DNA from 3 places in the Nonomuraea sp. GTA35 genome. Region 3 is predicted to be linked to each of the others. Evidence: riboswitches for the same ligand, from Rfam matches in the RefSeq annotation. Region 3 holds a riboswitch; each other region holds the start of a gene.
What was found. Region 3 has a riboswitch for cyclic di-AMP ahead of ACBJ32_RS09645 (CHAP domain-containing protein). Riboswitches for the same ligand answer to the same signal wherever they lie in the genome.
Positions count from the first base shown of each region.

Region 1 (10,347 bases), 540 kb from region 3:
CGATCGCGCTCCTGCGCAGGGCCGCCGAGCTGGGGGTCGACCTGTTCGACACGGCCGACGCCTACGCCCTGGGCGCCAACGAGGAGCTGATCGCCGAGGCGCTGCACCCGTACGCGGGAAGCGTGACGATCGCCACCAAGGTCGGCGTGGTACGCCCCTCGCCCACCGAATGGGTCACCCACGGCCACCCGGCCTACCTGCGCCAGCAGGCGGAGCTGGCGCTGCGCCGGCTGCGCGTGGAGCGCATCGACCTCCTCCAGCTGCACCGCATCGACCCCGAGTACCCGCTGGCGGACCAGATCGGCGCGCTCGCGCAGCTCAGGGACGAGGGCAAGGTGCGCCACATCGGCCTCTCGGAGGTGGGCGTGGACGAGCTGCGCCGTGCCTCGGAGATCACGCCCATCGCGAGCGTCCAGAACCTGTACAACCTGAGCACCCGCGAGCACGACCCCGTGGTGGACTACGCGGCCGGGCACGGGATCGCGTTCCTGCCGTGGTTCCCGTTCGCGGCCGGCTCGCACGCCGGGCCGGGCAGCCCGCTGGCGGAGGTGGCGGCCGAGATCGGGGTCACGGCGGCGCAGGCGTCGCTGGCCTGGCTGCTGCGCCGCTCCCCCACGGTGATCCCGATCCCCGGGACCTCCTCGATCGCGCACCTGGAGGAGAACGTGGCCGCGCTGTCCGTCAAGCTGACGGACGACCAGTACGACCGCCTCTCCCGCGCGATCTAGCCGGTCACGCGACGGCCCCGGGGTGGAGGCCCCAGCACGGCGGCCCGATCCGTCCGTTGACAGTTTGAAATGTTGGCTTTTCGATGAGGGAAGGTGAGCGAACTCGGGGGATTCTGACCGGGTCCGGCAAGGAGGCACCCCCATGAACCAACGGCCGCCGATCTCACGCCGCAATCTCCTGCTGGGCACCGCCGCCGCGTTCGGCGTCCCCGCGGCCCTGGCCGGATGCGGCTCCGGCAGCCCGTCCCCCGCGCCCGGCGGGACGGGCGGCACCCTCGGCACGGTCACGATCGGCTCGAACGCCTCCGACGAGATCCCGAAGAAGTCCCTCGAGACCGTGGTCAAGGGCTTCACCCAGGCCACGACGAGGATCAACACGGTCGATCACAACACCTTCCAGGAGAACATCAACCGCTACCTCAGGGGCACGCCCGACGACGTGTTCACCTGGTTCGCGGGCTACCGCATGCAGTTCTTCGCCGAGCAGGGCCTGGCCGTGGACATCTCGGACGTGTGGCAGGAGGTCGGCGGCAACTACACGCAGGCGTTCAAGGACCAGTCGACCGGCGTGGACGGCAAGCAGTACTTCATCCCGTTCACCTACTATCCGTGGGCGGTCTTCTACCGCAAGAGCCTGTGGCAGGAGAAGGGGTACGAGCCGCCGGCCACGCTGGACGAGCTCACCGCGCTGGCCAGGAAGATGAAGGCCGACGGGGTGATCCCGATCGCGTTCGCCGACAAGGACGGCTGGCCGGCGATGGGCACGTTCGACATCCTCAACCTGCGGACGAACGGCTACGACTTCCACATCTCCCTCATGGCCGGCAAGGAGTCGTGGACGGACCCGCGGGTCAAGCAGGTGTTCGAGACCTGGCGGGGGCTGATGGAGTACCACCAGCCCGCGGCGCTGGGCCGTACCTGGCAGGAGGCCGGGCAGTCGCTGGCGCAGAAGAAGACCGGGATGTACCTGCTCGGCATGTTCGTCGCCCAGCAGTTCCCCGAGGCCGACCGCGACGACCTCGACTTCTTCACCTTCCCGGAGATCAACCCGGCGCACGGGACGGACTCGATCGACGCCCCCATCGACGGCTACATGATCTCCGCCAAGGCCAGGAACGTCGAGGGCGCCAAGGCCCTGCTCAAGCACTTCGCCCAGCCGTCCTCGCAGGACGTCGCCACGGAGCTGGACCCCGGCACGCTGGCCGCGAGCTCGAAGGCCGACACCTCCGGCTACAGCGCGCTGCAGAAGCGCGGCGCGGAGCTGGTGTCGAAGGCCACGCACATCGCCCAGTTCCTCGACCGGGACACGCGGCCCGACTTCGCCTCCACCGTGATGATCCCGTCGCTGCAGTCGTTCGTGAGCAAGCCGGACGAGATCGACTCCCTGCTGGCGAGCATCGAGAAGCAGAAGGCGAACATCTTCCGCTGATGGCCGCCAAGACCCGTCGCTACTCCGCCCGCGACGTGACCGTCCTGGTCATCGGGCTGGGGGTGGCCGTCGCCGTCAACGTGAGCGTCATCTGGGGGCCCACGCTGGCCTCCATCGGGCTGTCCGGCACCGACTGGGACGGGATCGGGCCCGTCGAGTGGGTGGGCGGGCGGAACTACCACGACCTGTCGGCCGAGTACCCGCCGTTCTGGTCGGCGGTCCGCAACAACGTGTTGTGGCTGGGCTTCCTCGGGCTGGTCGCGACGCCGTTCGGGCTGTTCTGCGCGGTGCTGCTGGACCGGCGGCTGCGGCTGTCGCGCTTCTACCAGAGCGCCCTCTACATGCCGGTCGTGCTGTCGCTGGCCGTGGTGGGCTTCATCGCGCAGCTCGTCTACTCCTCCGACTACGGCGTGCTGAACGCGGTGACCGGGCTGGGCGTGGACTGGCTGGGCGACAGCTCCGTCAACATCTGGGTCGTCATGGTCGCGGCCGGCTGGCGGCACGTCGGCTACGTCATGATCATCTATCTGGCGGGGCTCAAGGCGGTCGATCCGGCGCTGAAGGAGGCCGCGGCCATCGACGGGGCGAACGAGCGGCAGGCGTTCTTCCGGGTGGTGTTCCCGACGCTGCGGCCCGTCAACGTGATCGTGCTGGTCATCACGGTGATCGAGGCGCTGCGGGCGTTCGACATCGTCTACGCCATCAACAAGGGCAGGAACGGGCTGGAGCTGCTGTCGGTGCTGGTCACGGAGAACATCGTGGGCGAGGCCGGCAGGATCGGGTTCGGCTCGGCGATCGCGGTGATCCTGCTGGTGATCTCGATGGGGTTCATCGTCGTGTACCTGTCGCAGATGTTCAGGGAGGAGCGATGACTCTCAGCCTGTCGCGGACGCCCGGGGAGGAGCGATGACCCTCACCGCGCCCGCCTCCGCTCCCCCGGCCCAGGCGCGGCGCGCGCCCTCCCGGCGTCCGGTCAGGCCGCTGCGGGTCCTGCTGCACGCCTTCCTCGTGCTGGTGGCGCTGGGGTGGCTGCTGCCGCTGGTGCTGGCCGTGTACGCCTCGCTGCGGCCGTACGAGGAGACGGCCCGCCTGGGGTACGTCTCGCTGCCCGAGCAGCTCACGCTCGGCTACTACACGCAGGCGTGGACGCAGGCCGAGCTGCCCCGCTACTACCTCAACACGTTGATCATCGTGGTGCCCGCGGTGGTGGTGACGCTGCTGCTGGCCTCGTTCACGGCGTTCGCGATCGCGCGGCTGCGCGTCCCCGGGCGCAAGACGCTGCTGATCGTGTTCACCGCGGGCAACCTGCTGCCGCCACAGGTCCTCATCACCCCGCTCTACACGCTCTACACGCTCGTCCCGCTGCCGGCGTGGCTGTCGGACTCGCAGTCGCTCTACGACTCCTACCTGGGCCTGATCCTCATCCACGTGGCGTTCCAGTTCGGCTTCTGCGTCTTCGTGATGGCGAACTTCATGCGCACGATCCCGGAGGAGATCACCGAGGCGGCGCTGGTGGACGGGGCGGGGGTGTGGAAGCGGTACTGGCGGCTGACGCTGCCGCTGTGCCGGCCGGTGCTGGCGGCGCTGTCCACGCTGCAGTTCACCTGGATGTACAACGACTTCCTGTGGGCGCTGGTGCTGATGTCGTCGGGCGACAAGCTGCCCGTCACCTCGGCGCTGAACAACCTGCGCGGCCAGTTCTTCACCGACTACAACCTGCTGGCCGCCGGCTCGATGCTGGTGGCGCTGCCGACGCTGATCGTCTTCCAGCTCCTGCACAAGCAGTTCGTGGCCGGGCTCACGCTCGGCTCCACGAAGGGCTAGAGCAACTGGCGGAAGCGGGCGGCCACCTGGTCCCACGCCCACTCGCAGGCGACCCAGTCGCGGCCGCCCGTCCCCATCTTGCGGGCCTTGTCGGGGTCGGCCAGCAGCTCGACGACGGCCCGCGCCACCTCGCCCGTGTCCTCCCCGTTCACGACCAGCCCGGTCTCGCCGGGCCTGACCGCGTCGGGCGCGCCGCCGGACGCGCCCGCCACCACCGGCAGGCCGGTCGCGGACGCCTCCAGGAACACGATCCCGAGCCCCTCCACGTCCACCCCCTTGAGCCTGGTACGGCACGGCATCGCGAACACGTCGGCCGCCGCGTAGTACCCCGGCAGCGCGGCCGCCGGCACCGTGCCGGTGAACCTGATCGACTCCTGCCCCGCCGCCAGCCGCTCCAGCCTCCTGCGGTACGGCCCGCCGCCCACCAGCAGCAGCACCGCCTCCGGCACGGAGCGCAGCACCTGGGGCCAGGCCCTGATGAGCTGGTCCTGGCCCTTGCGCGGCACCAGCCGCGAGACGCACACCACGACGGGCCGCCCCGGCGGCAGGCCCAGCTCCGCCCTGGCGGCGCCGGGGTGGAACTGACCGACGTCCACGCCAGGCGCGAGCCGGACGAGCTTGCCCGCCGGGATGACCGCGGCCAGCCGCTGGCGCGTGTACTCGCCCAGGTAGGTCACCACGTCGGCGTGCCCGCCGATCCTGCGCAGCACCGAGCGGAAGCCCGGCGCGCTCGCCCACGACGCCTCGTGGCCGTGGGTGAGCATCACCACCCGCCGCGCGCCCGCCCGCCGCAGGCGCGGGGCGAGCAGTCCCAGCGGCGCCGCCGCGCCGAACACCACGGTCCGCGCGCCGTGCTCGGCCACCAGCCCGGCCGCCGTGCGCGCGACGGCCGGGGTGGGCAGCATGAGCCGCGTCGGGTGCCGCACGATCCGGTACGGCTGGCGCCGGTCGAACTCGGCGGCGCCCGGCCAGGCGGGGGCGTAGACCACGACGCCCGGCGTGCGCAGCGCGAGCCCGTGCACGAACGACTGGATGCCGCCCGGCCTGGGCGGGAAGTCGTTCGTCACGATGAGCACGCTGCCGCCGGCGTCGTCGGCTGGGCGGCCGGGGTGGGTCACGGCTCGGGAACGCCGTTCAGCTTGGCCCATGCGCGGGCCATCGCGATGCGCTCGGGGCCGGAGGGATGGGAGGCATAGAGCACATATTCCACCGCATCCGGCGACAAGTCGGAAATATTGGTTATGGCGAGCCGTTTTTGCATGGCGATGAACATGGCCGGATCCCTGGTCAGGTCCAGCGCGTGCACGTCGGCCCTGGCCTCGACGTGCCGGCTGATCACGTTCTGCGCGGGGCCCATGATCAGCGAGCCGAGCGTCATGAGGCCCATGACCACGCCGACCGCCCGGGGATCGGTGATCGAGGTGACGCCGGTGCGCCGCCGTACCGGCTTGAGGACCAGGAACAGCGCGATCGCGCCGAAGCCGGCGCCCAGGGCGCCGATGATCGTGCCGTACAGCACGTCGTCGTACTTGGCGTGCCCCAGCTCGTGCGCCGCGACGAGCTCGACCTCCCGCTGCGGGGCCTGCAGCAGCGTGTCGTAGACGACGATGCGGCGCGTGGCGCCGAAGCCGGACACGTACGCGTTGAGCGCCGTCGTGCGGCGCGAGGCGTCGGCGACCAGCACGTCCTCGACCGGCACGCCGTCGCGCGCGGCCATGTCGAGCAGGTTCGTGCGCAGGGGGCCCTGACGCATGGAGCTGAAGTCGTTGAACAGCGGCTCGAACACCACCGGGTACACGAACGACGTCACCACCGTCAGCGCGAACGCGCCCACCGCCGCGGGGATCCACCAGCGCCTGACCTTGCGCGCCAGCGCGACCAGGGCCAGCAGCATGACGCAGAGCAGGAACACCTCCACGCCCAGGTTCTTCAGCCGGTCGCCCGCCCAGCCGGCCCAGTCCTGGGTGGACAGGCCGTAGTCGCGCAGGATCGTCTCGACCCACATGCCGAGCGGCCACCTGATCACCTCGACGAGCGCGGTGATCACCAGGGCGCCGAGGACGACCCGCAGCCACCACGGGCCCCGCAGCCTGCCCAGCACCCTGGCGCTGAACGGGGTGGCGACCAGGATGCCGGCGATGATGATCGTGAGGGCCAGCGAGAGGTAGCTCGGCAGGGTGGTGGCCGCGTCGAACGCCCGCGCCCTGGCGATCTGGGCGGCGCCGAAGTCGCGGGCCGGGTCGGGCGGGCCGCCGGTGAGCACCTGCCAGGGGGTGCTGAAGGCGGCCACGGCCAGGATCACCAGGCCCAGCAGCACGAGCGCGATGGCCGCCGGGCGCCTCCCACCGCCGTCCTCGCCGCCTCTTCCTGTCACGGGCACCTCCTCACGATGCCCCGGCGCGGGCCCCTCCGCATCGCCCGGCGCCGCCGCGTTGCCGGGGTGGGCGCGTCCAGGGTGGGTGGCGGCGTCCTCCGATTCCGCCGCCTCCTGCCCGTACGGGCCCTCGCTCCGCCCGCCCTCCCCCGAAGGGCCGGGCCCGCTCAGCGTGTCCGGCGCCGCCGCCTCCCCGAGGCCGGCGCGCTCGCCGCGCCCCGTGTCCTCGTCCGGATGGCCGGCGGCGCCGACGGCGGCCATCGCGCCATCCGTCACCTCGTCTTCCCGTGCCGCGTCGTCAGTGTCTCTTCGATCGTCCATCTGCCTCCCCTTCACACGAGCTGATCCCGCACGTATGCGCGCCACCGTGCCGTCAGCGTGGCGACGGAGAGCCCCAGCGAGGCGAGCGCCCGATCGGCGCCTGCCGCCTGGGCTTCACGGTAGAGCCCCACCAGGGTCCCCTCACCGAACCGGTCAGCGAGGAAGCGACACGCCAGCCAGGCCTCCTGGTACGCCCGGGCGAGCCGGTTCGGGTCACGCCCGTCGGCCGCGAAAGCCTCAGGCCCGGGCAAAGCGCTCGGCAGCCGCCCGGCCCGCACCTCCGCCGCCAGCTCGGCGGCGGCGGTCGCCACCGGCAGCCCGGCGTCGCGGTAGCCGACGTAGTCGGCGAAACCCTCGTACAGCCAGACGGGCAGGCCGTCGGTGCCGGCCACGACGTGGGTCAGCTCGTGGGTGAGGACCACGTCCCTGCCGGTGGGGTTGAGGGTGGCGAACGCCTCGGGCACGACGATCACGCGCCGCCCGTCGGCCACGGCGGCCAGCCCGTCGAGCCGTCCCGCACCGGCCAGGCGGGCGGCGTCGCGGCCGGACTCCGGCAGCACGACCAGGGGGCGTACCGGCATGCCGAGCACGGCCGAGACCCGCGCGCCCGCGCTGTCGGCCCTGCGCGCCAGCTCGTCGAGCCGCTCGGGCGGGACCGTGCCGGGACCTGCGACGGTGGACCGGGCGCCGCGGCTGACGGCCGTACGCCGCCCCGGCCACAGGCCGCGCAGCTCGGGGGGAAGGATGGGGGAATCGGGCAGCGGGGTGGCCGCGGCGGGGACGAGGAGCAGCAGGCCCGTCACCACGGCTCGCCGGCTCACCTGCTCGAACACGATGCCCGATCGTAGTGTGCCCTGCCTGCTGAGAGCTCCGGACGTGCGAGAGCCCCGTCCGAATCCAGGAAATCCTCCAAGAATCCGGACGGGGCTTCTTCACATGCCGGGACGAACAGCGCCCACGAAGGACGATCGGCGCCATCCGCTCAGCTTGTCGATGCGTACCCGTTCGCCTGTCCGTGGCGAGTGGATCATCTTGCCCTTGCCGACGTACATGCCCACGTGGCCGAGCCCGCTGAAGAACATCAGGTCGCCAGGCTTGAGATTGCGCCAGGAGACCTTCTGCTTGGTACGGGCGAACTGGCTGCTCGCCACGCGCGGGAGCTTGACGCCGGCCTTCTTCCAGGCGAACTGGACGAGACCGGAGCAGTCAAACGAACCAGGCCCTGTGCCTCCGTACCGGTACGGGTCACCGATCTGGTTCTTGGCCACGGCGATGGCCTTGCGGGCTTTCACTTTCTGCCGAGCGAGCTTGGCTGCCCTTCGCTGGGCGACCGTGGCCTTCTTGGACGTCTTGGCGGTGGTTTCCGCCTTCACCGTCGTCGGAGCGGCCGCATCGCTCGTCGTCGTCGCCTGAGCCGTTGGGGCATGGAGGACGAGACCTCCGGCCGTCACGGTCATCGTGAGTGCTACGCCACTCAGGGCAAGGCGGGACAGGCGGGGGTTCTGCAGGGGACTAGACAGGATTTCTCCTTGTGTCTTCCACGAACGCCTACCGGGTTAGCTGACGGATTCGGGCGTGGAAGTCGCCCTACGGCGCGATGGCGCGCCGACTCACCCCTGATCCCTCGGGGAACTCGGGATCGCTTGGGTCCCCGGCTCCGTGCTCCTGGCTGCACGGATTCGGCAGGCCGCGTGCCCCGATCCAGATTCGATGTGGGGATGCTCGGGGAGCGACCGGCGGATTCTTTTGTCTGTCTCGCATCGGGGCAGACCCGGTGCGGGGTTCGCGGGGACATGGCTTGTTCACCGCGACGACGCCAGAAGCTACGCGGAAAGGTCAAGAATCGGCAAAGGGTGAGTCAGCTTGTAAAGATCAGGCAGAGGGGGGTGTCAAGTTTGAAACCCCTGCTGGAACACCAGGTTCTGTTACCGAAATGTGACCCTGCTCACACTTCGGAACCGCCGGGTTTGTCAGGTCCCAATTGTCACTTAAGTCACATTTGACACCCTTTAAACGTGAGCAAGGCCACTGGGAGCGCTCCCGCTCGCCCTGTCCCGCAACGCCCCGCCATGCCCAAGCAAGCCTCGAAATCTACGGACCTCGCTAGTATTCGTCACTCCTGAGCAGAGTGCGCCTCAGGCCGCTACCGAGGCGACGATCTACGATGCTCGATCGTAGATACTGGCCCGGCAGGGCGCCGGATGCGCCCGCAGAGACCCGCGTACTTCGGCACGCTGAACGCGGCCACCGGAGACCGAAACGGGTGCGGCCACGCCCGGCCCTCAGGAGCCCGGAACTGGTTACGGGCGGACCGCTCCGACGAGGGAACGACCGTAGCCCGAGAGCTTGACGACCTTGACGACATCGCCTGTCTGCGGCGCGTGGACGATCTGGCCATTGCCCGCGTAGATACTGACGTGCCCGAGCCCTTCACTGAAGATCAGGTCCCCGGGCTGCAGCGCGTCGAGCGACACCTTCCGGCTCGCCCCCCACGACCACTGCTGCCACGTCGTACGGGGCAGCGACACGCCCGCCGCCGCCCAGGCCGCCTGGGTGAGTCCCGAGCAGTCGTAGCCGCGCGGCCCCGTACCTCCGTAGATGTACGGCTTGCCCACCTGCGCGTACGCGAACCGCAGCGCCGCCGCCGCGCTGCCCGAAGCCGGACCCGTGTACTTGATGCCCGTGCTGTTGGGATTGCCGGGGTTGTACGCCCCCAGCCTGTCCAGCAGCTTCTTCTGCTGGGCGATCAGCTTGCGGATCTCGGCGCGCTCCTTCTCGACGGCGTCGCGCTCCTCCTCGGCCTCGTCCAGCGCCACCTCGGCCTTGTCGCGCTCGGCCTTCAGCCCCTTGTTCTCGCGGTCGAAGGCGGCCAGCTTCTCGGCCCGTTCGCGCGAGAGCTGCCCGGCCACGGCCCAGCCCGAGAGCATGGCCTGGGGGTTGTTGGAGCCGAACATGCCGGGCCAGGAGGTGACGTCCTCGCCGAGCTTGTAGCTCTCGACGGCCATCCCGATCACCTGCGCCCGCAGGTCCGCGACCGTCCGCAGCTTGCGCTTGTAGCTGTCGTTCAGCTTCGTGTAGGTGCTCTTGGCCGTCTTGTAGCGCTCGTTCGCCTGGTTGAACTGCTCGACGACCTTGTCGGCCTTGTCGTTGAGCTTCTCCAGCTTGGCCTTGGCCTGCGCCAAGGTGGGGCGAGGATCAGCAAGGGCAGCTCCCAGCGGGGTCAGCACCAGTCCGAACGCGAGACCCGCGGCCACCGGTACCCGGCCAAACCTCACTGTATCGCCTCCCAGGGATTACACCTGGGGCGAAATAGTACAGAAGTGGCAGACGAGGTACGGCCAAACCTACCAATTCGTAATTTATGCGCGGCCCAGCCTGCGCAGCAGCAAACCAGACGGAACGGGTCTGGCGCCCATCCGCCTGACGGACTCGGCCACCTCCCGGTCCGACGACACCACGGCGATGGCCCGGCCGGACGGCTCGGCCCGGACGAGCTGCCTGATGAGGTCGTCGGCGATCTCCCCCGGCGCGCTGAACAGCACCCGCACCCCGCGGGGCGCCACCACCTGCACGGGCGCGTTGAGCTCCGCGCCGTCGAACACCACCGTCACCTCGACCCTGGTCTGCGCCACCAGCCCGCCCAGCGAGGTCATCAGCCGGGTGCGCTGGTC
Region 1 covers NZ_JBGNUV010000002.1:1,192,431-1,202,777, forward strand. Annotated here, with positions in the region: gene ACBJ32_RS12145 (aldo/keto reductase) at 1-728, shown strand, start outside; gene ACBJ32_RS12150 (ABC transporter substrate-binding protein) at 871-2,157, shown strand; gene ACBJ32_RS12155 (carbohydrate ABC transporter permease) at 2,157-3,029, shown strand; gene ACBJ32_RS12160 (carbohydrate ABC transporter permease) at 3,064-3,981, shown strand; gene ACBJ32_RS12165 (glycosyltransferase family 4 protein) at 3,978-5,051, opposite strand; gene ACBJ32_RS12170 (M48 family metallopeptidase) at 5,096-6,676, opposite strand; gene ACBJ32_RS12175 (hypothetical protein) at 6,688-7,509, opposite strand; gene ACBJ32_RS12180 (C40 family peptidase) at 7,609-8,133, opposite strand; cyclic di-AMP (ydaO/yuaA leader) riboswitch at 8,207-8,371, opposite strand; gene ACBJ32_RS12185 (NlpC/P60 family protein) at 8,977-9,858, opposite strand; gene ACBJ32_RS12190 (NYN domain-containing protein) at 10,036-10,347, opposite strand, start outside.
Region 1: linked by a shared signal. The riboswitch ahead of ACBJ32_RS12180 (C40 family peptidase) and the one ahead of ACBJ32_RS09645 (CHAP domain-containing protein) in region 3 are both predicted to bind cyclic di-AMP.

Region 2 (10,347 bases), on a different contig from region 3:
AGATCAGCTCGAACCGCGCGAACCCCGGTTTTCCGCAGCTGATTCCCGGGGTCGCCTCGGTGCCACTGAAGGGCACGATCGTCGCCATGGACCCGCCGGAGCATTCCCAGCACCGGCGCATGATCACCAATGAGTTCACCGTCAAGCGAGTCAAGCAGATGCGACCGGAGATCCAGCGGATCACCGACCGGTCCATCGACGAGATGCTGGCCGGACCGCGGCCGGCCGACCTGGTGGAGGCCTTGTCGTTGCCGGTGCCGTCGCTGGTGATCTGCGAGCTACTGGGAGTGCCCTACGCTGATCGCGGTCAGTTCCAGGGCAGAACGAAGCTCATTCTCAGCCGCAACGCGACCAGCGAGCAGCGACGCGACACCGCATTGTGGTTGCGCCAGTACATCAACGGCCTGGTCGTGGGCAAGGAGACCGAGCCGGGCGAGGATCTGCTGAGCCGGCTGATCGACAAGTACCACGACATCGACGCCTATGACCGCGAGACCCTGACCGGGATCGGGCTACTGCTACTGGTCGGCGGTCACGAGACCACCGCCAACATGATCTCGCTGAGCGTGGCCTCGCTTCTGGACGATCCGGAACTGCTGGCCGGGTTGCGGGAGCGGCCCGAGCGGACCCCGCAGCTGGTCGAAGAGCTGCTGCGCTTTCACTCCATCGTCGACAACGCCACTTCCCGGGTGGTCGTCGAAGATTTCGAACTGGACGGCGTCACCTTCCGCGCCGGCGACGGCGTCATCGTGGCGGCCGCGGCCGCCAACCACGACCCGGACGTGTTCACGCGGCCGGATCAGATCGACGTCGACCGCGGTGCGCGGCACCACCTGGCCTTCGGTTTCGGGATCCACCAGTGCCTCGGACAGAACCTGGCCCGGCTGGAGCTGGAGGTCGTGCTGAACACGTTGTTCGCACGGATCCCGGACCTGGCACTGGCGGACCCGGTAGAGCGCCTGCCGTTCAAGAGCGACGCACTCGTCTACGGCATCCACCGGCTGCCGGTGACCTGGTAAGAGACACCTCCATGAAGATCACATTGGACGAGGGAAAATGCTGCGGTTCGGGCCAATGCGTGCTTACCGCTCCTGAGCTCTTCGATCAGCGAGAGGAGGACGGGATCGCGGTTCTGTTGCATCCATACGCTGATGCGGAGCAACACGAATCCGTCCAGGAAGCAGCCATGGTGTGTCCAGGACAGGCGATCTCGATCGAGGGATCACCATAGGGGACCAGATGGTCATTGTGGGCGCGTCCGTGGCGGGCATCAGTGCCGCGGACCCCCTGCGACAACGCGGCTTCACCGGCCGGATCACGTTGTTGGGCAGCGAATCCGTCTTCAACCGAACCGATCTTGACTGGTTGGGAGGATCATGGCCTTCGATCGCGGCAACGGATGGTGACCGAGCAATGTGTTCGACGTCAGATCTTCCACGTGTCGTTGGCAGCTGGCCGAGGCTCGATCAGGGCGTGTATTTGGTTGTGATCAATCTGCGGGATCCGCCCTCGTCTCGGGGCCGTTTTGCGTGACGCGGGTGCAGTTGACGGATGTGGAGTGGGAGTTCATCGAGCCCTACCTGCCGATCGGTGGGTTCGGCCCGTACCCCGAGCGGCTGCGGCAGCAGTTCGAGGGGGTGATCTGGCGGTTCCGGACAGGCGGGCGGTGGCGGGAGATGCCCGGGGAGTTCGAAGCTGGGCTGGAGGGCATGATCGCGGAAGCCGCGCAGCGACGCGAGGTGGACTTGTCCCTGGTCAGCGTGGACTCCACCACCGCGCGGGCTCACCACGACGCTGCCGGGATGCACCTCGGCCCAGGCGTCGTCACCGCCCTGGAGAAGGCCGCCGGGGAGGAGAAGACGTCCTGAAGTAGGCCACCCCTGAGCCTGATCTCTTCGCGACGGCTGTGGAGGCTGAGGCTCAGCCTCTCTGTGTCCGCTCCAGCCATGCCACGAGCATGTCCACCGTGCCCTCGAACAGATCGTCCGGCCGCTGCGGGCCTGCTTCTGCGAGAACCCGGCTCAGATGCGGCGTGTCGAGGTCGGCCACGGCGCGCTGAACCTGCGGGGCTGCGGTGGCCCAATCGGCCGGGTCCACCCCGGCCGGTGGCCGGTCGTGCCAGGAGTCGTAGAACTCGGTGAACCCGGCGATCAGCAGGATCAGGTGTTGATACGCACGGTGTGCGTCTTTCGGGCTCAGTCCGAGCTCGAGGAGGAACCCGAGCACGGTGTCCTGGTGACGTGCCAGGGTGTGCTGCGGGTCGGTGAGCGTGGCGAACTGTCCGCTCATGGCCAGGGCCAGCAGCCCTGCGTGACGGCGGTACCAGGAACGCGGCTCCCTGCAGTACTCGCGCAGGCTGTCTCGCCAATCATCCGCATCGAGCCGCGGTGTCGGCGCGTCCTCCTGGGCGACGCTCAGCGCCAGCGCCAGCACCTCGCGTTGGTCAGTGACGTAGTTGTACAGCGCGCGAGGCGAGACGCCGAGTTCGTCGGCCAGGATCCGCATGGTCAGCGCCGTGGGCCCGTTCCGCGAGATGAGCGTCAGCGCCGCCTGGCCGATCGACTCTCGGGTCAGGGTGGGCCTGCCCTTGCGGTGGGTGGGGCGGCGCCGCGTACGCGGGGTTTCGGACACGGGGCAAGACTGATCGAGCGTTGAACTTCACACATGTTGACTTTAAGTATCCGGCCCGGCAGCATCGACGAGGTGAGGCGGTCGACCTCGGGCTGGTGGCCGCGGTGGCGCCGCTGGCGGCGGTGTTCCCGCACGGGATGCACACCCTGATGCGCCAGATCGCGAACGGGCACGGCCTGGACGGGCTGGGGCTGCCGCACCTGGTGGCGCTGGCGTGGTCTGATCCACACGGTACGCACCACCGCCAGGACGATCCGGCAGCGGCGACGCCGGCGCATGCTGGTCGACGTGGTGGCCGATCACTGGCCGGACCACGACGCCTACGTCCTGCCGGTCGCCGAGCGGGTGGCCAGCTGCGTACCGGGCCGGCATCGGCGCATCGTGCTGAGCCAGGGCACGGTGGTCCTGCTGACGACGCAGGAGTTGGATGCCGTCCTGCGGCATGAGCGGGCGCCCGCACGCGGGCGCCACGATCTGGCCCTGCTGCCGTTCGTGGCGCTGACGCACGCGTTCCCGTGGCTGACGCCCGTGCGGACGGCACGGCAGGCGGTCGCCGTGCTGCTGGAGATGATCGCCGACGATCATGCCTGCCGCGCGCACGGCGAGCTGCCGTTGGCGCGCGCCCTGGTCCGCATGGCGGCCGGCGAGTCCGCTCCAGGTCCGGCGGCCACCTTCGCGTTGGCGGACGCGGGTGTCGTGGAGCGCCTGCAGCGCCTGCTCAGCCGGCGCGACCAGCCTCGTTGGGTGCCGGCGGCGGCCTCTTCGACGGCAGGGCACGGAGTGACGGCTCGACGGCCGGGCTCCCGATTCACACACGCGCAGGGCCTGCCGGCCGTGCTGATCGCTGCCGGCGGCTCCGGCCGACCCTCAGCCCACCGCCGAGCAACTCCGCAAGCAACTGAGCCGGCTGCAGAAGGACTTCGACGCCGTCGTGGCCGACTACAACGCCAACCGGGTGGCGCTCGCCGCCGCGGAACGGGCGGAACGCTCGGCCGCGGCGGGCTTGCGGGCCGCTCAGCGCGATTTCGATGCGGCCCGGCGGCAGATCTCCAAGCTGGCGACCCTGGCCTACCAGACCCCTCAGGTGCCCTTCAGCCTCCCATGGGCGCCGGCGAGCCGGGCAGCCGCCTGCACGCGGGCGCGATTTCGCACCTGCAAGCACAGAACCAGCAGGCGATGCGCAGGCGGCACGGCAGAGCGGCCGGCCGCAGGTACACCGCATGGCCAGCGCCATCCTGGCCGCCCAGCAAGCAGAGATCGACCTGATGCGGCGCATGCTGACGGCACGCGGCGCCACCGACACCTCACCACCGTCCGGCTGAACGAGGAGGCCAGGGATGACCGCACGCCTGACGCGCCTGCTCCTCGCCACCACCGGCGCCTCCGTGGCCGCCCTGGTGATCGGTCTGCTGTCCGGAGGGGCGGCCTTCACCCCCACGATCGCCGGTCTCGCCGACTCCGGAGCCGTGACCCGCTGGAGGTTGCCCGCCGCCAAGCTCGCCGCGAACCTGTCGGCCGTCGTGACGATCGGCGCGTTGCTGATGGCAGCGGTTCTGCTGCCCTCCGACAAGGGGCTGTTGTCAGCAGAGGCGAGCCGGTACGCGCGCCTGGCTTCCCGCGCCGCGCCGGCGTGGGCCGTGGCGACCATGCTGTTCACGCTGTCGGACATCATGGCGGTGCCCGTCATCCAGCTTCCCGGTCCAGCGGTGATCAGCTTCATCACGTCCATCCCGCAGGGCGCGCTCGCCGGCGCCCTGATCGCCGCGGCGGCCCTGCGCACCCGCGCCGGCGCGCCCGCCGACGAGGTCACCGCCTCCCGCGGCTGACACCTCAGAAGGCAGAAGATCTCATGTCCATCCTCATCGCCTACGACGGCTCCCCAGACGCCCGGCACGCCGTCGAAGAGACCGCACGTCTCTTCCCGGGAGCCTCCACCGTGGTTCTCTACGCCCGCCAACCGCTGGAAAGCCTCGCCGCCTATCTGGAAGGCCATCCGGCTCTGGAGGACCTGTGCGACCTCGACGCTCGAACCTTGGACGCCTCTGAGCACCTGGCGGCCGAAGGCGCCGAGCGTGCTCGGGCCCTCGGGCCGAACGCAGAACCTCGCGTTGCCTCTGTCCCCGAGAAGACGGCCGCCGAGGCCATCGTGGACGTGGCGGAGGAGACCGACGCATCGTTGATCGTCCTCGGTTCCCGTGGGCGCCGAGGGTTGTCAGCACTGCTGTCGGGCAGCACCTCTACCCGGGTCGTGCACTCCACCAGCCGGTCAACGCTGATCATCCCGTCCGGACCGCTGGCCGCTGCTCGCCGTGACGGCCGAGCAGGTGCCGAACGCTGAGGCGTACGCGCCCGGCTCCCGAGCCATCCGCGGAGGCCGGGGGCGCATACGCGTCTGTTGAACGCGATGCCCGTCGCGTGCGTATCCACACGTGACACCAGATCAGCTACCGCTGATAGTAAGTCGGTCCTACCTAGGGAAATTGCACGGAACAGGGCAAAAGCCTCCGCGCCTTCTGTACTATTTCGGCCCAGGCTCAGTGACTTACGAGGAGGCATCGTAGTGGCCGTGTGGACGAGGCTCGGGCGACCAGCAGTAGCCGCAGCATTAGCCTTGATCGCACTGGCCGCGACGCCCAGCGGCGCTCTCGCAGAGCCGTCGCCGGCCAAGATCCGGGCCAAGCTGGTGAAGCTGAACGAACAGGCCGACCAACTGGTCGAGCGGTACAACCAGGCGAATGAGGCGTACAAGTCGGCCAAGAAGAAGTACGAGAAGCTCAACACCGAGCTCAGCCGCAAGGACGCACAGGCCCGCGCGCTACGCGAAGAACTCGCCACGATTGCGAGCAACAGCTATCAGGCCGGCCCTTTCGGGGGCTGGCCGGCGTTCGCCCTGCAGGGCAACTCCGAGGCGGCTCTGAGCAGCATGGCCTCCCTTGAGCAACTGGCGCAGGACCGAGCGGCCAAAATACTTGCCTACGAGGCGGCGACGAAGGACCTGCGCGATCGGCGCACGGAAGCGCAGCGGGTTCTGACAGAAGCCGACGACGCTCGTGACAAGGTCCGCGACGAGAAGACGAAGGTGGACAAGCTGGTCAAAGAACAGACCAAGCTCCTGCGCCGGTTGGGCACCTTCCAGACCGGCGATCCCAACAGCCCCGGCATCGAGTACACCGGCCCGGCATCCGGCAACGCCCGCCGCGCGCTCCAGTTCGCCTTCGCCCAGGTGGGCAAGCCCTACCGATACGGCGGCACCGGGCCCGGCTCCTACGACTGCTCCGGCCTCACCCAGGCCGCCTGGCGCACCGGCGGAGTCGAACTGCCCCGGACGACCTGGACTCAATGGGCGTGGGGCGCCAGCCGCCGAGTTCCCCTGGATGCGCTGCAGCCTGGAGACCTGCTCTTCAGCAAGGGGCTCGGCCACATGGGGATGTACGCCGGCAACGGCAAGATGGTGCACGCGCCGCAAACCGGCGATGTCATCAAGGTGGTCGACCTCGACGACTACTGGCGCAACCGCCTGCTCGGTGCGGTCCGCCCATGATGGTCAGCGACGCTGTGCGACACCGAGCACGTAGTCCCCACCGATCCGGGTGACCCAGCGATCATCCACCTTCAGGCCATGGCGGGGCAGTTCGGCGAGGAACTCCCCCGCCGTGAACCGGTCTTCCTCGGGATGCTCAAGCAGACGCCGGAAGGACGGGCGTGCCAGGGCAGTCGCCGTCACCTCGCCGAAGTGGAACCCGCCCCTTGCGGCAAGGACTCGCGCTGCCTCAGCCAGTGCGGCTCGCCGATCAGGGATGTGGTGGATGATCCCGAAGGCGACACGGAGATCGGTGGCGTCGCCCAGCGCCAGCCGCACGTGCCCGGCGTAGCGCACCGACCGTCGCCGAGCGCCGATCTCCAGAACCCGGGTGCCCGGAGTTCGCCCGCCCAGCTTCATCAGCTGCGGCGCCTCGTACCAACGTTGCAGCGCTCGGCGTGGCGAGCTGTTGACCAGGAGCGTCTCGAACCGATTCATCAGCATGGGAGGCCCCTTTCCGCCGACGTCCGCTCCAGTCCGGTGGTCAGGGCAGGCGGAGTACGTCACTCGGCAACTTCGGATCAAGAAAACAGCGGGTGGCGCAGGAGACTCTCCCTCGCCACCCGCGATCCTTTGACCATCGCGCTGGCAAGGAGTCTTCGACCTGCTGCGTCAGGCCTTGTAATCGGGGTAGCCGTAGCCCACGACCTGGGACTTGGGCCGGATCCGCTGCTCGACCTTGCCGTTGCCGGTGTTGCCTTCGATCGCGGTGATCGTGCCGTTGCCGTTGTCCTGCTTCACCATGCCCACGTGGTCGATGCCCGAGGTGCTCTTGCCGTTCCAGTCGTAGAAGACGATGGCACCGGGCTTGGCCACCGTGCCCCAGCGCTTGTTCGCCTGGAACCACTTGGCGTAGGTGACGGTGTAGGCGTCCCAGCCGACGGTCGGCCGGGCGCCCGCCTTCTCGCCCACCCAGGAGACGAACATGGCGCACCACGGGGCGTTGGCGTACGCCTGAATGCTGCCGCCGTCACGGGCGATGGTCTCCTTCGCCCGCTGCGACGACATGTACCAGCTGTGGAATGGAGTCCCGCCGCCCGCGGAGTTCTCCGTAACGCCGATCTGCGACTCGGCAATCTTCAGCACCGCCTGTGCGCTCGCCTGAGTCGCCGGCCTCTGGGCCTGGCTCTGGGATTCATGGTCCGCGGCGAAGGCGGGGCCGGCGGCGAGAACGGCACCGGCTGCCACGCTGAGCCCCAGCGCGAGGCGGGAAAGGTTTCCGGGCATGAGGGCACGGGTGAAGCTGTGCTTGGCCATTACTGAAATTGCTCCTTGCTTCCATGCCGCCTACCGGGTTAGCTGACGGGTTCGGGCGTGGAAGTGCCCTACGGAGCGCTCACATGGAGCACACCGATTCACCCCAGAAACAGATGGGTCCCCGGTTCCGCGAGATCGCGAATTCGGCGGCCGCGTCACATCCGCACGTATGACGTACGCGCTGGTGAGACACGGTCTCGGCAATATGGAGGCGCCACGCGGCAAGCGATGCTGCCAGGCGTACGCCTTGAGTCCTTGAAGGTAAGCGAACTGCATAGAAAGATGCAAGCCAACCTCTGGACAATGCAACGGAATCCCCTGCGCCATGGGCGATGGCGAGGAAATTCTTTACCTACTCCCGATAGTAGATCCAGTTTGCCGAAGCTCATTGGCAGTCTGTTTCACGAAACGTGGACGCGACGGAAGCAGTGCGCCGATGAGCACGGCGCCGAGCGCCACGCAGACCGCGCCCGCCGTGAGCCCGCGTGAGTAGCCCAACATGGTCAGCGCGGCCACCCCGACAGCGCCACCGATCTGCTGGACGGAGGTGAACAGGGCCGACCCGAGACCGGCGTCCGCCTCGGTCGTACCGTCGACTGCGGCCGTGGCCATGAGGGGCAGGCTCAACCCGTTGCCCACGCTCAGTACGAGCATGCCGGGCAGGACGTGTGCGGCGTAGGAGTCGCCCGCCGCCACGTCGGACAGCAGCAACAGACCGGCGATGTTGACCACGAACGCCAGCAGAAGCGCCCATCGTGTCCCGATCCTGAGCGAGAGGCGGGACGACAGCCACATGCCTGCCAGAATGCCCGCACCGTAAGGCAGGTAGGCGATGCCGGCCAGCAGCGGGCTATATCCCAGAGCGGTCTGCACCTGAAGCATCAGCAGGAAGGACATGGCGTACATCGCCATCGAGAACAGCAGAGTCGCGCCGTTGGCGACCACCCGCGTCCGCGAGGCCAGGAACGATCGGGGCACCAGCGGCGCTGCCGCCCGTGACTCCGCCACCAGGAAGGCCACCATCAAGGCGACGGAGAGTACGACGGCACCGATGACGAGAGGATCGCTCCAGCCGGTCTCCCCCACTCGCAGCAGCCCGTACACCAGCGACACCGCAGCACCGGTGATCAGGACCGCGCCGGGAACGTCGAGGCGGCGCCCTCCGGGCGCGCGGGACTCGGGGACCAGGCGGGGCAGCAACGCCAGCGCCACGGCGACGACGGGCAGGTTGATCAGGAAGATCCCACGCCAGGACGCCAGGTCGGTCAGCGCCCCGGACAGCACCAGGCCCGTGGTCCCGCCGAGGGCCGCGATGCCGCCCCAGATGCCCAGCGCCTTGGCCCGCGCCTCGGGCCCCGGATACAGCAACGTGATCATCGACATCGCGGCAGGGCTGGCCATCGCGGAGCCCGCGCCCTGACCGAACCGCCCGATGACGAGCTGCCACGGCTCCTGCGCGAGCCCGCAGGCCAGGCTGGCCAAGCCGAACAGCGCCACCCCGATGAGGAAGACGCGACGGCGGCCCAGCAGATCCGCCATCCGGCCGCACAGCAGCAACAGCCCACCGAAGGCCAGGAAGTAGGCGTTGACTACCCAGGGCAGCCCGGACGCGCTGAAGCCCAGCTCATGGCGGATGCTGGGCAGGGCCACGCTCACGACGGTGTCATCGAGTACGAGCATGAACTGGACAAGACACAACACGATTATCGGCACCCGACGACGCTATTGATCTGCCATATTTGGCCACAATCCGCGATGGGGACAGACTATGTCGCATGGAGGACATGGGCGCGATCATCGTCGGCCACTTCCCACTGGCCTCTGGGGACTGGATCCCCCCGCACAGCCACACCCACCACCAACTCGCCTGGACCCGGCGCGGTGTCCTGAGCGTCAACGTGGGCCAGGTCTACTGGGTCCTGCCGCCCACCAGGGCGCTGTGGCTGCCGGCGGGTATCGCCCACGCGACCGGCGCGACCCGCGACGCGGTGCTGTGCAGCCTGTACCTGGCGCCGGAGCACTGCCCCCTGGACTGGCGCGAGCCCACCGCCGTCGGCGTCGATGGCCTGCTGGCCGAACTGATCGGCTACCTGGCCCGCACCGACCTCGCCGACGACGCGCGGCTGCGCGCCGAGGCCGTGGTGCCCGACCTGCTGCGTCCGCTGCCCACCAAGCCCATCGACGTGCCGGAACCCACCGACGAGCGGGTCCAGATGGTGGCGGCCGCCCTGCTGGCGGACCCGGCCGACTCACGCAGTTTGGAGGCTCACGCTCGCGCGGCCGGTGTGAGCAGACGGACGTTGACACGGCTGTTCGTGCGCGACACGGGCATGAGCTTCGACCACTGGCGCACACAGGTACGGCTGCGCGCCGCCCTGCCGCTGCTGGCCGAGGGGCAGCCGGTGTCCCGGGTGGCACACAGCGTCGGCTACGCCACGGCAAGCGCGTTCCTGGCGGCCTTCCGCCGCACGGTCGGCACCACACCGCGGCGCTACCTGCTCAGTCGTTGACTCATGACCCTCGCTGCGACGAACGTCCGGCCCGGGCAGCAACCAGGTGTGGTCAGAGCCGATTGAGGGGCCCTAGCCCCGAAGCGTGGAGTTTCAGTGCAACTTCGGTGAGTGGCGTGCTAAATGGCCTTCCATAGCGATATCTGAGACAGACCTGGCGGTCCGGGATGTGAAGTTCGCAGCCTGACAGCAGCCGTGCTGCCGTATCCGGACGAGCGGCAGCGCCGCTTGTATCCGGCTGCTGAGGCCGATGCGCTCGGGCATGGCGGGATCGTGGTGGTGGCCAGGCTGGCAGAGGTGTCGGAGCCGACCATCATGAGGGACTCCTCGAGCTCGCGGGTGGTGCACCGGTTCTGGGCCGGGTGCGCC
Region 2 covers NZ_JBGNUV010000008.1:208,414-218,760, reverse strand. Annotated here, with positions in the region: gene ACBJ32_RS32790 (cytochrome P450) at 1-1,019, shown strand, start outside; gene ACBJ32_RS32785 (ferredoxin) at 1,031-1,231, shown strand; partial or broken gene ACBJ32_RS32780 (transposase) at 1,530-1,859, shown strand; gene ACBJ32_RS32775 (TetR/AcrR family transcriptional regulator) at 1,921-2,631, opposite strand; gene ACBJ32_RS32770 (M56 family metallopeptidase) at 2,908-3,897, shown strand; gene ACBJ32_RS32765 (hypothetical protein) at 3,969-4,457, shown strand; gene ACBJ32_RS32760 (universal stress protein) at 4,481-4,969, shown strand; gene ACBJ32_RS32755 (NlpC/P60 family protein) at 5,243-6,172, shown strand; gene ACBJ32_RS32750 (SAM-dependent methyltransferase) at 6,176-6,655, opposite strand; gene ACBJ32_RS32745 (CHAP domain-containing protein) at 6,824-7,297, opposite strand; cyclic di-AMP (ydaO/yuaA leader) riboswitch at 7,481-7,627, opposite strand; gene ACBJ32_RS32740 (MFS transporter) at 7,817-9,169, opposite strand; gene ACBJ32_RS32735 (helix-turn-helix transcriptional regulator) at 9,244-9,978, shown strand; partial or broken gene ACBJ32_RS32730 (hypothetical protein) at 10,341-10,347, shown strand, end outside.
Region 2: linked by a shared signal. The riboswitch ahead of ACBJ32_RS32745 (CHAP domain-containing protein) and the one ahead of ACBJ32_RS09645 (CHAP domain-containing protein) in region 3 are both predicted to bind cyclic di-AMP.

Region 3 (10,347 bases):
GTTACCCGCTCCCGCTGCGTGACAACATCCGCCTCGGGGACCCGGCGTTCGAGGGGACGGACGCCGACGTGCTCGCGGCGCTGGAGGCGGTCGACGCCCTCGACCTGCTGGACGTCCTTCCTGAGGGCCTCGGCACGCCGCTGTCGCGCGCCTTCACCGGCGGCAGCGACCTGTCGGGCGGTCAGTGGCAGAAGGTGGCCCTGGCGCGGGCCGTGTACGCCATGAACGCGGGCCGCCACCGCGCCCTGATCGTGGACGAGCCCACCGCCCACCTGGACGCCCGCGCCGAGCGGGAGGTCTTCGAGCGGCTCCTGGACGGCACCCGGGGGCGCACCCTGGTGCTCATCTCGCATCGCTTCGCCACGGTCCGGCGGGCCGACCGGATCGTGGTCCTGGAGGGCGGCGCGATCATCGAGCAGGGCAGCCACATCGAGCTGATGAGCGCCGGCGGGCACTACGCGCGCTGGTACCGCCTCCAGGCGGACCTGATCGCCAGGGACGACCGATGACCGGCGCCCCGGAGGGCGCGCGGCGGCCCCCCGATCCGGCCCGGGAGCCCGGCGGAGGATCGTGGGGCACCCTGCGTACCTTGCTGCTCCTGGCCTGGCGGACGGACCCGCGGGCCGGGCTCGTCCTGGCCGCGTTCCTCCTGTCGGGCGCGGTCAGCCACGGCCTGGTGGGCGTCTTCCTGCGGGAGCTGACCGACACCGCCACCGCCGGCCGTCCGGTCCAGGCGGCGCTGTGGGCGCTGGCGGCGGGAGGCGCGCTGGCGGCGGGCGTCGCGCTGGGGCGGGCCGAGCTGGCCCTGATGCAGGAGCTGGCCGAGCGGATGGGCGTGGCCGTCCAGGAGGAGATCCTCACGCTCACCTCCGGCGTCCCCACGGTCGAGCACCTGGAGCGCCCGGCCTACCTCGACCGGTTGCAGACCCTGCGCGAGGAGAGCATGCAGCTCTACTTCGCGGTGTGGGCGCTGGCACTGGTGGCGGAGCACGCGGTGCAGATCGGGCTGGGCGTGGCGCTGATGGCCGCCGTGCATCCGCTGCTGCCGCTCGTGCTCGGGAGCGCCGTCCTGCCGTCGCTGCTCGTACGGGGCCGCGCCGCACGCCATCTCGACGCCGCCGCCGAACGCACCGCCGAGACCACCCGGCTGGAGCAGCAGCTTTCGGAGACGGTCACGGGCGCGGAGCCCGCCAAGGAGGTCCGCCTCAGCGCAGCCGCGTCCGCCCTGGACGGGATGGCCGTCCGGCGCTGGGAGGAGGTGTCGGCCGTCCAGACGCGGGCCGGGATCCGGGCGGGGCTGCTCACCTTCGCCGGCTCGGCCACGTTCCTGGCCGGGTACGTCGGCGCGCTCGGCCACACCGCCTGGCTGGCGCGGCAGGGGGCGGCCACGGCGGGGGACATCGTGCTGGTGGCCACGGTCGGCGTGCAGTTCGTCACGCAGGCGTCGCGGCTCGCGTTCCACGCCGGCTCGGTCGCGGCGGGCCTGCGCGCCGCCGCCCGCCTGGCCTGGCTCCGCGACTACGCCCGCCTGGCCTGGCTCCGCGACTACGCCCGCCTGGCCTGGCTCCGCGACTACGCCCGCCTGGCCTGGCTCCGCGACTACGCCCGCCTGGCCTGGCTCCGCGACTACGCCCGCCTGGCCCGGCCTCGCGGCTGCGCCCGCCTGGCTGTCCCGCACGAGAGCACCGGGCAGCCCCCGCCCGGCCGGAACGCCGATCACCGATCGCGCCTCCACACCCCGCCGGAGCGGCTCGCCGGCGGCATCACCCTGCGCCAGGTGTCCTTCACCTACCCCGGCACCAGCCGCCAGGTCCTGCACGACCTCGACCTGCACCTGCCCGCGGGCGCCACGGTCGCCCTGGTCGGATCGCACGGCTCGGGCAAGACCACCCTGGCCAAGCTCCTGTGCGCCCTCTACCACCCCGACCGGGGCGAGATCCTGGCGGACGGCGTCCCCCTCCACGTCCTGACACCCCGGGCGTGGCGGCAGCGCATCAGCGCCGTCTTCCAGGACCTGGCGCGCTTCGAGCTGGCCGCCGCCGAGACGGTCGGCGTGGGTGACCTGCCTCGCCTCGGCGACCGGCGCGCCGTGGCGGCGGCCCTGGCCAGCGCGGGCGCCACCGGCCTGGTCGCGGCCCTGCCCGACGGCCTGTCCACCGAGCTGGGCGACACCTTCGAGCGCGGCCACCGCCTGTCGGGTGGGCAGTGGCAGCAGCTCGCCCTGGCACGCGCCTCGATGCGCCGCTCCCCGCTCCTCCTCGTCCTGGACGAGCCCACGGCCTCGCTCGACGCGCCGGCGGAGAGCGCCGTCTTCGCCCGCTACGCCGAGGCCGCCCGCCGTCACCCCGGCGCCGTCACCCTCCTGATCACCCACCGCTTCCCCACGGTGCGGACGGCGGACCTGATCGTCGTCCTCGACGCCGGCCGCGTCGTCCAGCAGGGCACCCACGCCGACCTCGTCGCCCGTCCCGGCCCGTACGCCGACCTGTACACCATCCAGCGCGACGCGTTCACCACCTGAGCAGCCGCCCATTGCGGCCATCTGAGCGGCCACCTGAGCGGGCGTCAGAGCGGCCGTCCGGATGGTCGTCAGGCGGGCGGCTTGTGGCGCTGGTAGTGGCGGGCGACGCGGACCCGGTTCCCGCAGCGCGCGGCCGAGCACCAGCGGCGGCGCGGATGGGCGGGCAGGAACACCATCACGCAGTCGTCCGCCTCGCACTCGCGCACCCTGGTGACGGCCGGATCGGCCAGCAGCTCGGCGGCGGCCTCCGCCAGCCACGCCGCCAGCCGCTCCCCGGCCGAGCCGGTGACGCGGCGGCGGGCCGCGGTGACGGCCTGGCCGTTCCAGGACAGCTCGGTGACGGCGGGCGCGGCGCGCTGGGCGCGGTTGAGCGCTCCCAGATCGGCCGCCAGGGGCTCATCGCCGCGCCGTGCCCGGTCGAGGGCACGGGCGACATGCTCGCGGACCCGCCGCACGGCGATCACGTCGGCCTCGGTCAGGACCTCAGGCAGGGGGAGCCGGTCAGCCTGGAGCCGTAGCCAGGCCCGCAGCTCCGCGGGCGTGGTCAGCAGATCACCACCGGCCGTCCGGGTATTGACCAGGTCCAGAGCCAGCGGCTCCCCGGTCAGCGGACCGAGCTCACTCATACATCTAATGGTACATCCGCCTCTTGACCCATTAGACGCCCGGCCGCTATACCTAATGCATCAACTGCGCCAGAAGGAATTAGAAATGCTTGCCTCGATCGCCCGCGTCAGCCACCGCCACCTCGACGTCGACGGCGTCCGCGTCTTCTACCGCGAGTCGCACCCCGACCGTGCCGACGCCCCCGTGCTGCTGCTCCTGCACGGTTTCCCGTCCGCCTCGCACCAGTTCCGCCGCCTCATGGACACCCTCGGCGCCCGCTACCGGCTGATCGCCCCGGACTATCCCGGCTTCGGCCACACGCAGGCGCCGCCCGGCTTCACCTACAGCTTCGACCGGCTCGCCGACGTCACCGAAGGGTTCGTGCGGCGGCTCGGTCTGACACGCTTCGTGATGTACATGTTCGACTTCGGCGCGCCTGTCGGCTTCCGCCTGGCCGAGCGGCACCCGGAGTGGATCGCGGGGCTCGTGGTCCAGAACGGCAACGCCTACCGCGAGGGCCTGTCCGACGCGGCCCGCGACTTCGTCGCGCTGCGCCCCGAAACACCGGGCGCCGAGCGGACGATCCGCGACCTGCTCACCCTGGACGGCACCCGCGGCCAGTACGAGACCGGCGTCCCCGACCCCGCCGTGATCGCCCCGGACGGCTGGACGCTCGACCAGCACTTCCTCGACCTGCCGGGGCGCAAGGAGGCCCAGGTAGCGCTGGCCTTCGACTACCACTCCAACGTGGCGCGGTACGAGATCTGGCAGGCGTGGCTGCGCGCCCACACCCCGCCCACGCTCATCGCGTGGGGCCGCGACGACCCGTTCTTCCCCGAACCCGGCGCCCGTGCCTACCTGCGGGATGTGGCCGGCGCCGAGCTCCACCTGTTCCCCACCGGGCACTTCGCGCTGGAGACTCACCTGGCGGAGATCGCGCCGCTCATCGCCGCCTTCCTCGACCGGACGTGGGGCCGGTCGTCCGGTTCGCGTGGCTGAACGGCCCGTCAGCCCAGGTCCAGGCTGACCTCCCTGACGGAACCGTCGGGCCGGTAGGTGAACATCCTGGGCTCGCCCATCCGCGCAACGACGGCCTCGAACTCCGCGCGCCGCTCCTCCGGCGTCGGCCCGTCCGGGTCGATGACGGTGAAGCCGAGCAGCTCCACGGCCTCCGCGTCCACGTCGCGCCGGGCTCGACCGAGCCTTCGACGGTGAAGCCGAGCAGCTCGCGCAGCGCGTCCTCGCCCAGCTCCAGCGGGCAGCGGGTACGGGCCCTCGTCCGGCCGGCCGGGCGTGGACGGGACCGGATGTTCGCCGTTCCAGTAGGGCAGCTCGAACGGGTACGGCTCGCCGATGTCCTCGATGATGCCGTTGCCCGGGGACAGGCTGAGCGAGCGGACGAGGCGGCCGTCCTCCCAGACGGCGAAGGCGAGCCAGTCGACGACGCTGTGCATGGCGTGCAGCACGAGCCTGCGGCCCCTGCCCCGCCTCGACGAGGTGGGCGGGGAGCCGCGACGGATTGTCGATCATAAAGTGCGCGCAGCAGATGAGCTCGGCGCCGGGGAAGCTGGTGGCGTAGGCGAGGTCGCCGGTCTTGGCTCCCATGCGGGCTCCCGGGGGTGAGGGAAGCGGATGAAGAGGCAAGGTAGCGAGCCGGTCCGACAGAACCCCGGAACGCGACGAGCGCGCGTCCCCTCGGTGGGGACGCGCGCTCGTCGCGTCACATGGAAGGCAAAGAGCGATCTCTCGGCCTGGAACGTTCCGTCAGGAGGCGTACTGCGGGTAGCCGTAGCCGACGACCTGCGACTTCGGACGGATGCGCTCCTCGACCCGGCCGTTGCCGGTGTTGCCCTCGATCGTCGAGATGGTGCCGTTCTGGTTGTCCTTCACGACGAACCCGACGTGCTGGATGTCGCTCAGGCTCTTGCCGCCGTCCCAGGCGAAGAACACGACGGCGCCGGGCTTGGCGACGGTGCCCCAGCGGTCGTTGGCGGCGAACCACTTGGCGTGGGCGACGGTGTAGGCGTCCCAGCCGACCTGCGGGCGGGCGCCGGTCTGCTCGCCGACCCAGGAGACGAACATCGAGCACCAGGCGGCGTTCAGGTACGCGGCGCGGTTGCCGCCGTCGCGGGCGACGGTCTCGGCGGCGCGCTGGGAGCCGGCGTACCACTGCTGGAACTTGGTGCCGCCGCCGGCGGCGTTCTCCGAGGTGCCGACCTGAGCCCTGGCCATGGCCAGGACCTGGGCGGCAGTGACGTTGATCTTGGTCTCGGCGCGGTCGTCCGCCGCGCCGGCCTTGTGGGCGGCGATGGCGGTGTCAGGGTGCCTGGCGGCGGTGGCCGCGGCGACGCCCGTGGCGGTGTCGGCGTTGGCCGTCATGGCGTTGACGCCGAGGGCCGAGGCGATGACGGTGGCGCCGAGGGCGGCGCGGGCGATGTTGCTCTTCGAGACAGCGGTAATGCGGTGCTTGGCCATCGAGGGAGGTGCTCCTTGCTTCCATGCCGCTTACCGGGTTAGCTGACGGGCTCGGGCGTGGAAGCTGCCCTACGGCACCGGAGTGCCGATTCGCCCCAAAGACATGGGTCCCCGGTTCCGCCCTGAGGCGGATTCAGCGGTCGCAGGACGATCCTGCGATGTGTCGTGCGATGGTCTGACATAGCCGGACAAACCGGGCGTATGCCTCAAGATGCCCCATAAGGTAATACATGAGGCAAGAGGATTACAAATCCATAAAAGCCCAGCTAGGCAAACTGCCTGCGAGCGTCGGCCAGAAGCCCCAGCATGGCAAGGGATTCGTCAAGCGGCATGATCGAGGATTCGGTCCTGCCTTCGGCCGTGGCGGCGCGGACTTCGCGAAGCTCTCCGGCGTATCCGTTGTCCGCCGGATCGAGCACATGCTCTTCCGGCTCCATGGAGGGCCCGGTGAGAACGATCCGCTGCGGAGCCCAGAACGGCGCCTGGAGGTCCGCCCGCATCCGAGTACCTACAACACAGGCCGTGTTCGGGTAATTCCCGAGCAATGAGGTCGCCACGAGAGCGTGTCTGCCGCCGGGGTAGAGCAATACGCCGGCCGCCTCCGCATCCACCCCGCTCGGGGCCAGGGAGCCCGTGATGCGCAGGTCAGCGGGCATGCCCAGGAGGAGCTGGGCCAGCCCGAACGGGTAGATCCCCAGGTCGAGCAGGGCCCCGCCGCCCAGCTCCGGCGCCCACAGCCGGTGGGCCGGGTCGTAGGGCGCCGCGAAGCCGAACGACGCCTGCACCGAGCGCAGCTCGCCGAAGCGGGGATCGCCCGCGATGCGCTGGACCAGCGGGTTGAACCGCATCCACATGGCTTCCATGAGGAACACGCCCGCCTCGCGCGCCAGGCGCACCATCTTCTCCGCGTCGTCCACGGTGGCCGCCAGCGGCTTCTCGCAGAGCACGGCTTTACCTGCGGCGATGGCCAGCTCGGCGACCTGCAGGTGCTGCGCGTGCGGGGTGGCCACGTAGATCGCGTCCACCCCCGGGTCGGCGCACAGCTGCTCGTAGGAGCCGTACGCCGACTCGGCCTCCAGCGTGGCGGCCAGGGCCTGCGCCCGGGCCAGGCTCCGCGATCCGACGGCTGCCACCCGCATGCCGGGCTCGGCCGCGATGGCGGCCCCGACCGTACGCGCGATGCCGCCGGTCGCCGCAATTCCCCAAGTGAAATCTCGCACGCGGAGATGTTATAGGGGAGGTAAAGGAAGGGTTATGGGGGGATATGTCATTAATGGCGGGATGCCACAAATGTCACGCCAGTCACTTTACGTCATGTTGAACGTGTCGGGGTCCGGCCCGAGCCGCTGCCCCTTGTTCAGGGCGCCGATGGCCGACATGTCCTCGGTGTCGAGGATGAAATCGAACACGCCGATGTTCTCCTTGATCCGCGCGGGCGTGACGGACTTCGGGATCACCACGTTCCCGAGCTGCAGATGCCAGCGCAGCACGATCTGCGCGGGCGTCCTGCCGTACTTCTCCGACAGCACCGCCAGCGCCGGGTCCGACAGCAGCCCCTTGCCCTGCCCCAGCGGGCTCCAGGCCTCGGTCAGGATGCCGTTGGCCTCGTGGAAGGCCCGCATCTGGCGCTGCTGCAGGTACGGGTGGAGCTCGATCTGGTTGATGGAGGGCGTGATGCCGGTCTCGTCCATGAGCCGGGTGAGCGTGTCCACCGTGAAGTTGGAGACCCCGATGGCCCTGACCCGGCCGTCACGGTAGATCTTCTCCATCGCCTTCCACGCCTGCACGTACCTGTCCTGCTGCGGCACCGGCCAGTGGATCAGGAAGAGGTCTATGTGGTCCAGGCCCAGCCTGGCCAGGCTCTCGTCGAAGGCGGCCTCGGCGCGGCCGTGGTCGCCGTTCCACAGCTTCGTGGTCACGAACACCTTCTCGCGCGGCAGCCCGCTCCCGCGCACGGCCCGCCCCACGCCCTCCTCGTTGCCGTAGGCGGCGGCGGTGTCGACGTGCCGGTAGCCGGCCTGGAGTGCGGTGGCGACCGCCTGCTCGGCCTCCTCGGCCGGGACCTGCCAGACGCCGTACCCGAGCTGCGGGATCTGCACGCCGTCGGTGTTGAGCATGAGCGAATTCATACCCTCCATTGTTCACGCCGCGTTTCTGAGGGCTTAAGGCGGTGGGGCTAGCTTGAAGCGGTCGTTAACGCGCCATCACCCCGCTGGGAGGGCAACGAGTGGTCGAACAGGCGTCGGCCTGGGTGGAGTCCCCGCTCCAGATGCTGTGCGCCGTCGAGGCCCACCACGCCGGGCTTCTCGGCCCCGAGACGGCTGTCGTGCCCCGGGCGGGGCTGCGCCCGCTGAAGGCCACGCGCCGCGAGCTGCGCTCCCTGGGGCTGCCCGACGGGCTGGTGCTGGCCGAGCCGCGCGAGCGCATGCCCAGGCGCGTGCAGGCCGTCGGGGACGCCTTCTCCGGCAAGGTGCAGCTGCGCTGGCTCACCTCCATGCCGGGCCGCATCGTCATCGTCGACGACGGGCTGGCCACGCTGCGGCTGCTCGAACTGCTCGCCGCGGGCCCGTACCGGCCGCTGCTGCGCGCCCGCGCCAACCGCACCAGGCTGCGCGCCGCGCTCGGCCTGGCGGCGGCGCTGCGGCTGCGCCTGAGCAAGGTGTCCGTCTTCACCGCCCTGAGCGTGGACGACAAGCTGGAGGCGGCCGTCCGCCGGGCGGGCGTCGACCTCGTCCGCCACGACTTCGCCTGGCTGCGGGCCCAGCCGCCCAGCGCCGAGGGCCCCGCCGAACGCACGGTCGTGCTCGGCACCTCCCTAGTGCGCAACGGCCTCGTGCACCGCGACCACTACCTGCGCTGGCTGACCGACCTGGCCGCGCGCGAGCCGCTGGCGTACTACCCGCACCGCCGCGAGGACCCCGTGGACGTCGCCCTGATCCGGGAGCGCCCCGGCATCACCGTCCACGACGCCGGCGCGCCCGCCGAGCTGACGCTGCGCGGCCTGGACCCGGGCCAGCGCGTGCTCAGCCTTCCCTCGACCGCGATCACCTCGCTGCGGGTGCTGCTCAGCCCGCGCGGCGTCGCCGTCGAGCCCGTGGACGTTCCCGATGACTGGTGGACCAGCAGGGCGGCCCCCGCCCTGCGATCGCATTTGACCGGAGTGTCCAGTTGAAAGTGTTGGCGGTCGCCGACTCCGACTCGTATCTGAAATGGGCGGCCTGCCTGCTCGGTGACCTGCCTGCGGGCTGCGTGACGGAGCTGGCCGTGGTGCGCACGCCGATCGCCCCCTCGCCGGAGCAGATCGCCGCGGCGGTCAACGGCCGGGCGGGCGGCCCGCCGCCCGTGCTGTCCGCGCGGTCCGTGCGGCGGCTGGCCGAGCGGACCAGGCCCGACGTGATCGTCGTGGCCTGCACGGGCCCCGTGGTGGACGTGCTGGTGGCAGAGGTGCTGAACGACCTGCGGCCGCGGCCGGTGTTCGTCAGCGGGCTGCCCGGCATCTCGGTGCCGGCGACGGAGAAGGCGTGGCTGTTCCGCAGCGGCTGCGACCTGTTCGTGGTGCACAGCGAGCGGGAGGTGGCCGAGTTCTCCGAGATCGCCTCCAGGCTCGGCGGGGGAGGGGCGGTGGGCCTGGCCCGGCTGCCGTTCCTGCGGCCCGAGCCGGCCGCGCGGGGCGGCAACCGGGTGGTGTTCGCCACGCAGGCCAAGGTGCCGCGAGGGCGGGAGGAGCGCGAGCGCATCCTGCTGTCGCTGGCCGAGCTGGCCGCGCGCCGCCCCGACCTCGACGTGGTGGTCAAGCTGCGCGCGCTGGAGGACGAGCGGCAGACCCACAACGAGCGCTTCCACTACCAGCGGCTGTGGCGGGAGCTGGGTGAGCCGGGGCGGCTGGCGTTCGAGGCCGGTTCGATGCAGGACCAGCTCCAGCGGGCGGCCGGGTTCGTGACGGTGAGCTCGACGGCGGCGCTGGAGGCCATCGCGATGGGCGTGCCGTCGCTGGTGCTGCGCGACTTCGGCGTCAGCGCCGAGATGATCAACCTGGTGTTCGAGGGCAGCGACCTGCTGGGCACGCTGGAGGAGCTGGCGGCGGGCGAGTTCCGCGAGGCCTCCGGGGCCTGGTGCGCGGCCAACTACTTCCACCCGGCCGCGCGCAACGACTGGGCGGGGCTGCTGAGCGGGCTGGTCGTCTCCCGGCCGCGCGTGCCCGCCAGGTCGCTGCTCGACGGGCCGGAACACGCGGCGGGACGGCGCCGGGCCCGGCTCCGCGTGGAGGTGCCGCCCAAGATGTTGCGGGTGGGCTACCGGGCCAAGCGCCGCATGCGCCGCTACCTCAGATCGCTGACCTGATCTTCCTGCGGATCCTGGTGAACGCGCTGGGCTTGCCTCCCGAGACGAAGCCCAGCGTCTCCAGGCGCTTGCGCTTGAAGTAGCGCGGGTCGAAGTCGATGCTGTCCGGCCGCAGGCCGGGGTAGGTCTCGGCCTGCATGCAGTAGCCGACGGAACGCACGAGCGCCTGCAGGTCCGTGACCGGCGGGCGCTCGATGTGCCCCTCGGGCGACAGCCTGGGGAGCATGGCGTCGACGATGGTGGCCGGGATGCGGTTGCTGTTCTCGTACGGGGCCAGCCGCTCCAGCACCAGGTCCGTGCCGTACGAGGCCACCTGCAGCCCGAAGTAGCGCTGCGCGGTCACCAGCCCCGTGGAGAAGCAGCCCACCACCAGCTCGGGCCGCAGCGCCGCGAAGCACACCTCG
Region 3 covers NZ_JBGNUV010000002.1:651,063-661,409, reverse strand. Annotated here, with positions in the region: gene ACBJ32_RS09675 (ATP-binding cassette domain-containing protein) at 1-509, shown strand, start outside; gene ACBJ32_RS09670 (ATP-binding cassette domain-containing protein) at 506-2,521, shown strand; gene ACBJ32_RS09665 (CGNR zinc finger domain-containing protein) at 2,590-3,147, opposite strand; gene ACBJ32_RS09660 (alpha/beta fold hydrolase) at 3,233-4,126, shown strand; gene ACBJ32_RS09655 (hypothetical protein) at 4,135-4,647, opposite strand; partial or broken gene ACBJ32_RS09650 (hypothetical protein) at 4,643-4,732, opposite strand; gene ACBJ32_RS09645 (CHAP domain-containing protein) at 4,892-5,602, opposite strand; cyclic di-AMP (ydaO/yuaA leader) riboswitch at 5,615-5,751, opposite strand; gene ACBJ32_RS09640 (Gfo/Idh/MocA family oxidoreductase) at 5,869-6,822, opposite strand; gene ACBJ32_RS09635 (aldo/keto reductase) at 6,910-7,731, opposite strand; gene ACBJ32_RS09630 (hypothetical protein) at 7,830-8,774, shown strand; gene ACBJ32_RS09625 (DUF6716 putative glycosyltransferase) at 8,777-9,943, shown strand; gene ACBJ32_RS09620 (polysialyltransferase family glycosyltransferase) at 9,927-10,347, opposite strand, start outside.